One region of the Streptacidiphilus sp. MAP12-33 genome, then DNA from elsewhere that is predicted to be linked to it. Evidence: riboswitches for the same ligand, from Rfam matches in the RefSeq annotation. Region 1 holds a riboswitch; the other holds the start of a gene.
What was found. A riboswitch is a leader RNA that binds a small molecule or an ion and turns the genes downstream of it on or off. The one in region 1 is predicted to bind thiamine pyrophosphate.
Positions count from the first base shown of each region.

Region 2: linked by a shared signal. The riboswitch ahead of thiO (glycine oxidase ThiO) and the one ahead of ABH931_RS00880 (cytosine permease) in region 1 are both predicted to bind thiamine pyrophosphate.

Region 1 is NZ_JBGCCA010000001.1:167,177-171,395, reverse strand. Features, by position in the region: gene ABH931_RS00885 (glycerophosphodiester phosphodiesterase) at 167-1,003, opposite strand; gene ABH931_RS00880 (cytosine permease) at 1,098-2,459, opposite strand; TPP riboswitch at 2,458-2,585, opposite strand; gene ABH931_RS00875 (S1C family serine protease) at 2,749-4,219, shown strand, end outside.
Region 2 is NZ_JBGCCA010000022.1:130,249-134,467, reverse strand. Features, by position in the region: gene ABH931_RS22340 (thiazole synthase) at 1-184, opposite strand, end outside; gene thiS (sulfur carrier protein ThiS) at 190-411, opposite strand; gene thiO (glycine oxidase ThiO) at 408-1,604, opposite strand; TPP riboswitch at 1,598-1,709, opposite strand; gene ABH931_RS22325 (NAD(P)/FAD-dependent oxidoreductase) at 1,729-2,895, shown strand; gene ABH931_RS22320 (hypothetical protein) at 3,105-3,290, opposite strand; gene ABH931_RS22315 (enoyl-CoA hydratase family protein) at 3,419-4,219, shown strand, end outside.

The DNA.
Region 1 (4,219 bases):
CTCGCGGCGGGCGCAAGGAGCGCATTTAACAGCGCGTCACAACCCCGCTACGCTGCGCATTCATTCGACGCCTCGGAATGGTGTTCCAGCCACGATCCAGAGGAATTTCCAGCCATTCCGGACGAATGGATCGGGCCGTTGGCCGGAATGAACCCCACGACTCGGTCTAGCGTCCGAGCTGGTCGAGAACTCGCCGCGGATGGTTGGTGATGATCGCGTCCACGCCCAGCCGCAGGCACAGCTCGACGTCCTCCGGCGCGTCCACCGTCCACACGTGGACCCGGTGGCCGGCCCGGTGCAGGGCGGCGACGTAGCCGGGGTTGGCGCGGATCAGGTCGATACCGGGGCCCGCGATCCGCGCGCCGTGCGGGAGGGAGCCGTCGCGCAGCCAGGGCAGTACGCGCTCCATCAGGAAGACCGTCGGAAGCTCCGGCGCCATCTGCCGCACGCGCTTGAGCGAGAGCTGCGAGAAGCTCATCACCCGCACCGGTGAGGGCTCGTCGCTCCGGCCGTTCGGCAGGAGGTCGAAGCGGCGCAGCAGCTCCATCAGCCGCTTCTCGACCAGGCCCGCGTAGCGGGTGGGGTGCTTGGTCTCGATCGCGAGCTCCACCCGGCGCCCGGCGTCGGCGTGGAGTTCGAGCAGTCGCTCCAGCGTCAGCACCCTGGTGTGCTCGGGCGAGGTCCAGTCGGCCTCCTCGACCTGCGTCGAGCCGTTCGCCTTCCACGCGCCGAAGTCGAGCTCGGACAACTGCGCCAGCTCCAGGGTGGAGACGACGCCGCGCCCGTTCGATGTGCGGTTGACGGTGCGGTCGTGGACGCAGACCAGGTGGCCGTCGGCGGTCAGCCGGACGTCGCACTCGAGACCGTCCGCGCCCTGCTCCACCGCCAGCTGGTAGGCGGCGAGGGTGTGCTCGGCGAAGGTGCCGGAGGCTCCTCGGTGGGCGATGACCGTCGTCCGCGCGCGGTTGGGGACGACGGTCCGGGGGCTGGGCTGGTTGTGCACGCCTCTACCTTATTCGGGTCGCGTGTACGTCAGGTGAACGCGCAGCCCCGTACCGTCCGCGCAGGTCAGGCAGGTCAGGCAGGTCAGGCGCGGGTCAGGCCGCGCGGCGGCGCAGCACCGGGGTCAGCGCCCAGGTGACCCCGCCGGCGACGAGGAAGGAGAAGAGCGAGGCGGAGGTCCACGAGGTGGGGTGGATGTGGGTGAACTTCTGTGCGTCGGCCCAGAAGCTGATCCACCACGCGTACGGCAGCGTCGCCGGGTTGATCAGCTCGTAGAGGACGAAGCCGAGCGCCCAGGGCAGCAGCGTCAGCCAGCGGGTCGGCGCCTGCTCGCTCATGTCCCAGCCGTCACGGCCGCGGCCCAGGAAGAAGTCGACCGCCAGCACGGCGAGCAGCGGCACGAAGAACGCGCCGATCAGACCGAGGAAGGCGTAGTAGATGTCGGTGAACTTGCCGATCTGAAGCGCCGAGCCGGTCACCAGAGCGCCGATGCCCAGGGTGAGCCAGCGGCGGTCGACCTTCGGGAACAGGTTGTGGATCGACATCGCCGTCGAGTAGACGTTCGCGAAGGACTGGTCGGCCTCGCGCAGCACCAGCACCAGGAAGAACAGCCAGCCGGCGGTCAGCCCGGTGAAGGTGGAGAAGATCTTGTTCGCGTCCCCGCCGACCTGCGTCAGGGCGATCGCGCCGACCACGTAGCACCACACCTGCGCCACGGTGTAGCCGGAGAAGGTGCCCCAGAAGGACGCCTTGCCGGTGCGCGAGTGGCGGGTGTAGTCGGCCGCCAGCGGCACGAAGGAGATCGAGACCGCGACCACGTAGTCGGTGGCGCTCAGGAAGCCGTTCCAGTTGCTGCCGCCGGGGTTGTGCACGCCGTGACGGGCCAGCTGGACGGTGAAGTAGAGCATGGAGACGCCGACGGCGATCGCCACGTAGCGGCGCAGCGCCGCGATCGAGCCGAGCGGCCAGATCGTCATCGCGGTGGTGAGCAGCCCGGCCAGGACCACGTAGACCCAGCGCGGGATGCCGCCGTACAGCGCCTGGGCGCCCTGGGTGATCACGATCAGCTCGTAGATGCCCCAGCCGATGCACTGCAGGATGTTCAGCACGGTCGGCAGGTAGGACAGCCGGGTGCCGAAGAGCCCGCGCAGGACGGCCATGGCGGGCGCGCCGGTGCGGGTGCCGATCAGCGCGGCGAGCGCCAGCATTAGGGTGCCGACCACGGTGCCGACGACGATCGCGGTGAGGGAGGCGGCGAGGGCCAGGTTCTGGCCCTGGCCGTTGACCATCACCGTGGCGGCGCTGGAGAACCCGATCAGGCTGACGCCGAGATTGGCCCACAGGGCCGCCTGGTCGCGGAAGCCGAGCGTTCTCGGCGGTGCGGTGTCGAGGACGAGCGGCGCCTCGGCGCGTGCGTCGGCGGACGACGGCTGGGCGTTGTGCAGGGTCGCGGACATGGCCGTGTTCAGAGCTCCCTACGCCGGCATTACCCGGTCAGGTTCAGGCGGTCGGCGACCCTGCCGCGTCAGCGGCTCGTCGCCCTCTCAGCCTGGAATGAGGTCCAAGCTCCCGCGCATATGATGCGTGTGTTCGAGGGCATGGTAAGCCGTCGCGCCGACGTGGCCAAGAGCATCGCCGCAGTTCGGACATCCGAACCAGGTGCTGCGCGCACGGCTGGGACTTACGATGCCCCGACAGCGTGTGCGGAATGCTAGGGGCGTTGGTCCCTCAACAAGGAGGTCGTTCGTGAGCACCGAGCACGAGGGCGGACCCGAGGGGACGCCGTCCCCTGCCCCCGCTGCGGTTCCGGCGGACAGCACGGATCGTCCGGTGGATCAGGCGCCCGCGAGCAGCCCTATTGAGCCCCCGGCCGACCCGGAGCTGGCTGGCTACCCGGCCCCGGCGGCCGAGCCTGCTGACGCCGCCGCCGAGCCTGCCGCGGCCGAGCCCGCGACCGTCGAGCAGACGGCCTTCGCGCCTGCCCCGGCCGCGCCCGCCGCTCCCGCGCCCGCTGCGCCTGCTGCGGCCCCGGTGAGCGACAGCGCGCCGACCCAGCCGCTGCCGCAGCCCCCGGTGCCCCCGTACCAGCCGGAGCCCGCCGCTCCCGCCGCTCCCGCCGCCCTGGCGGCCGATGCCCCGGCTCACGCCCCGGCCCAGCCCGTGACGCCGCCCACGACGCAGCCCTACGGCGCGCCGCCGCTGCCGCCGGTCCCGCCGACGCCGCCCACCTCGGGTGCCGGCGGTGTCTTCGGTGCGGGCGAGCCGCCCTACGGCGGTGGCCCGGCCGTGTCGCCCTCCCCGTACGGCATGTACGGAGCGGGTGTGCCCTACGAGAAGCCGAAGAAGGTCAGCCGTCGCGGCACCTTCATCGCCGTCCTCGCCGCGACCGCGATCCTCGCGGGCGGTCTCGGCGGCGGCATCGGCGCCTGGCTGGAGAGCCGCAACTCCGGCGGCGCGGACGCCAGCACCACCGTCTCCAGCAGCACCGACCCGAAGGCGCTCAGCCGTGCGCCGGGCTCCATCGCCGCGATCGCGCAGAAGGCGCTGCCGAGCGTCGTCACCATCGAGGCGAGCGGCTCCTCGGAGTCGGGCACCGGCACCGGATTCGTCTTCGACACCCAGGGCCACATCCTCACCAACAACCACGTCGTCGCGCCCTCGCTGGGCGGCGGCAAGCTCACGGTGAAGTTCGCCGACGGCTCCAGCTACGGCGCGTCCGTCGTCGGCCGCGCCCAGGGCTACGACGTCGCGGTGATCAAGCTGGACTCCACCCCGAAGGAGCAGCTGGTCCCGCTCCCGCTGGGTGACTCCGACCAGGTCCAGGTGGGCGACACGACCATCGCCATCGGCGCGCCCTTCGGGCTCTCCGGCACGGTGACCTCGGGCATCATCAGCGCCAAGAACCGCCCGGTCGCCTCCGGCGACCAGACCGGCGCGCAGACGTCCTACATGAACGCCCTCCAGACGGACGCCTCGATCAACCCGGGCAACTCCGGCGGACCGCTGATGAACGGCGAGGGCCAGGTCATCGGCATCGACTCGGCGATCCAGTCCACCGGCCAGTCCACCGGTGGCAGCCAGTCCGGCAGCATCGGCCTCGGCTTCGCCATCCCGATCAACCAGGCCAAGTGGGTGGCCCAGCAGCTGATCAAGACCGGCCAGCCGGTCTACCCGATCATCGGCATCCTCCGCGACGACACCTACACCGGTGACGGCG
Region 2 (4,219 bases), on a different contig from region 1:
GCAGCACCTCCAGGACCGAGCCGCGTGCGGCCGGGTTGATCCGGCGCATCGCGACGGTCGTCAGCTCCGTGCCGGAGATGAGCAGCGCCTGCTCCAGCACCTCCAGGCTGGGCGCGCCGCCGGTGCCCATGATCAGGCGGGAGGAGAAGGAACGGTCGGCGATGGTGAGCAGGTCGTCGGCCATGGTGGTCAGCCTCCCTGGACGGCGGTCAGGATCTCGACGCGGTCGGCGTCGGCGAGCACGGTGCCGTTCCACTCGCTGCGCGGGACCACGGCCTCGTTCACGGCGGCCGCGACACCGCTGCGCGCGCTCGACAGCTCGGCGACCACCTCGGCGAGGGTCACCCCGCCCGGTAGCGAGCGGATCTCGCCGTTGACGGTCAGTCGGATGGAGGCGGCGGGGGCGGTCATCGGGCGAACTCCGGGATCGGGCTGTGCTGGAAGCGGGTGGGAGTGAACGGCGCCGCCTCGGGAGGCAATGCGCCGGTGGTCAGGTAGGTGGCGATGGCGTCGCCGGTCACCGGAGTCAGCAGCACGCCGTTGCGGTGGTGGCCGGTCGCGGCGACCAGGCCCGGCAGCGCGGTCGGGCCGAGCAGCGGCGCGTTGTCGGGCGTCCCGGGCCGAAGGCCCGCGCTCGCCTCGACCAGCGGCAGCTCGGTGATGCCCGGCAGCAGCTCCCGGGCGTCGCGCAGCAGCTCGTAGACACCGCCCGCGGTGACGGTGGTGTCGAAGCCCTGCTCCTCCATCGTCGCGCCGAGCACCAGCTCGCCGTCCTCGCGCGGCACCAGGTAGAGGTGGACGCCCTTGACGACCGCGCGCAGGTTGCGGGAGAGGAACGGCATCGGCAGCGGCCCCTGCACGCTCTCCATCCGCAGCCGCAGCACCTGGCCCTTGACGGGGCGGACGGGCAGCTGGGCCTCGGGCGGCAGGCCCGGCAGCTCACCGCTCCAGCTCCCGGCGGCCAGGACGGTCTGCTCCGCGCGCAGGGTCGTGCCGTCCTCGGCACGGGCGCCTCCCGCGCGGTCGCCGTCGAGCAGCAGCTCGGCGGCGCGGGACCGGTGCAGGGTCACCCCGGCCCGGCGGCACGCCTCGACCAGGGCGGCGCCCAGGCGGCGCCCGTCGACCTGGTGGTCGTCCGCGACCAGCGTCCCGCCGCGCACGTCCGGTGCGAGCATCGGCTCGAGCCGGCGGCACTCGCGTCCGGTCAGCCACTGCGAGGTCAGGCCCAGGCGCTGCTGGAACGCGTGCACCTCGCGCAGCTCGGCCCGGTCGTCGGCGTCGAGCGCGACGGCGAGGGTGCCGCAGCGGCGGTAGCCGGTGCCGAGCCCGCCGCTCGCCTCGGTCAGCTCGGCGACGAAGTCGGCGTAGCGCGCGTTGGAGGCGATGCCGAGCGCGAGCAGGGGCTCCTCGCCGTACTGGAGCTCGGTGACCGGCGCCAGCATTCCGGCGGCGACCTGGTTGGCACCGTGCCCCGGGCCCGGGTCGAGCACGGTGACGGCGAGGCCCCGCTGCGCGGTGCGCCAGGCCACGGCCAGGCCGATGATCCCGCCGCCGACGACCAGCACGTCCGGCGGCACGGCTCGATCGACGTCCGATGACGTCATGGTTCTGCACTCCCTTCGCCGGAATGACCCGGATCAGGTTCGGACGGTCGGAGGCGCCCCAGCCTCCCTCTCAGCCCGGTGCTCCGGGCTCCCGCGTTCTGGACCCACTCTATACAGTGGCCGAATGGCTGTTGTGATCGTCGGGGCCGGAATGGCCGGGGTGCAGACGGCGGTGGCCCTGCGTGAGCAGGGATACGCCGGGACGCTGACGCTGCTGGGCGCGGAGGCCCACCCGCCCTACGACCGTCCGCCGCTCTCGAAGGACGTTCTGCTGGGGCGGGCGGAGCACTCGCGCTTCGAGATCGACTTCGACGAGCTGGACATCCGCCTGGACCTCGGTCGCCGGGCGCTCTCCCTCGACGTCGAGGCGCGGGCGGTCAAGACCGACGACGGCGACCTCGGCTACGACCACCTCGTGCTCGCGACGGGCGCGGCCCCCGTCGCGCTGCCCGGCCAGCCCGACTCGGCGTTCCTGCTGCGCACCCAGGACGACGCGCTCGCCCTGCGCGCGGCGCTGCGACCCGGCGCGCGCGTGGTCGTCGTCGGCGCCGGCTGGATCGGCGCCGAGGCGGCGACCGTCGCCCGGCAGCTGGGCTGCGAGACCACCGTCGTCGAGGCGGCCGCGTCCCCGCTCGCGGGCGCGCTCCCCGCGGAGTTCGGCGAGCGCACGCGCGCGTGGTACGCGGCGGCGGGGGTCGAGCTGCTCACGGCCTCGGCGGTCAGCGGGATCACGGCGCGGGCCGTGCACCTGACCGACGGCCGGGAGATCGCGGCGGACGTGGTCGTCGTCGGCATCGGCGCCCGCCCCGACAACGCCTGGCTGGCCGGCTCCGGCATCCCCCTCGACGACCGCGGCGCGGTCCGCGCGGACGCGCGCCTGCGGGCGGGACGCCCGGAGGTGTTCGCGGTGGGCGACTGTGCGTCCTTCCCGTCGGCCCGCTACGGGCGCAGGCTCGCGGTGCACCACTGGGACAACGCGCTCCAGGGCGCGCGGGTGGTCGCGGCCAACCTGCTGGGCGGGGAGGTGGACTACGACCCGGTGCCGTACTTCTGGTCCGAGCAGTTCGGCCACATGGTCCAGGTCGCGGGCTCGATCGACGCGGGCGCGCAGCAGGTCGCCCGTGGCGAGGACACGGTGTTGTGGCTGCGGGAGGACAGGCTGCAGGCGGTCCTGACGGTGGACAAGCCCCGGGACCTGGCGCAGGGACGGAAGCTGATCGAGGCGGGCGCGCGGCTGGATCCGGAGAAGGCGGCCGACCCGGCGACCGCACTGAAGGCTGCCACCGCCTGAGGTTGCACCCTCCAGGGGCGCGGGGCTCTGCTGATCAGCGGCTCCGCCGCGTCAGCCCGACAGGCCACCCACGCAGGTAGAGCACCGCACACGCAGGGCCATCCGCAGGCCGGTGGTTCTCGCGCCCACGCAGGGGGCACCTCGGGGCACCTCCCGGCCGAAGGCTGGGGGAGGAGCCGCGCATTGGCGAAGCCCCGCGCCCCGGGTGGTTACGCCACCCGCCGGTTGCCCACGGCCTCGTCCTCGTTCCCGAGAGGCCTCGCGGCCAGGACCGCCACAGGCGCGAGCATCAGCGTCGGGATCACGACCGCGAGCGCGGCCAGGACCGTGGGCGAGGTGACCCACTCCAGTGCGCAGATCGCGGCCACGACCACGGCGATCGGTGCGTAACGCATGCTCAGCTCCTTCGTCCTCGGCGTCCCTTGCAGTATGCACCAGGCCCGGCCCGGCGGCCGTTCCCAGCCGTCCACCCCTGGGCATATCGTGTTCGTGACGCTGGTCGACAACAGGGGAGGCTACTGCCATGAGCCCGTTCCGTGGATCCGTGCCGTTCACCGAGGAGTGGCGGCACTTCCGTCTGGCCCGTGACGAGGCGGGCGTGCTGACGGTCACGCTGGACCGGCCGGACAAGCTGAACGCGCTCACCTTCGAGTCCTACGCCGACCTGCGCGATCTCCTCGCGGAGCTGCCGCAGCGCGGGGACACCCGCGCGATCCTCCTGCGGGGAGAGGGCCGCGGCTTCTGCTCGGGCGGGGACGTCAACGAGATCATCGGCGCCACCCTGGCCATGCGGCCGGACGAGCTGCTGGACTTCACCCGGATGACGGGGCAGGTGGTCCGGGCGATGCGGGAGTGCCCGATCCCGATCGTCGCGGCGATCCACGGGATCGCCGCAGGCGCGGGATCCGTGCTGGCGCTGGCCGCGGACTTCCGGGTGGTCGCCCGCTCCGCGCGGTTCGCGTTCCTGTTCACCAAGGTCGGGCTGGCCGGCGCGGACATGGGCGCCGCGTACCTGTTGCCGCGCCTGGTCGGGCTCGGGCACGCCACCAAGCTGCTGATGCTGGGCGACACCGTGGACGCCGTCACCGCGGACCGGTACGGCCTGGTCAGCGATCTGGTCGAGGACGAGGAGCTGGACGCCACGGCGGGCGCGCTCGCGCGCCGCCTGGCCGAGGGCCCGGCCTTCGCCCTCGCGCAGACCAAGGCGCTGCTGACGCAGGAGCTGGACATGAGCCTCGCGGCCTCGGTCGAGCTGGAGGCGATGACGCAGGCACTGCTGATGAAGAGCGCGGACTACGCCGAGTTCCACGCCGCCTTCACGGGC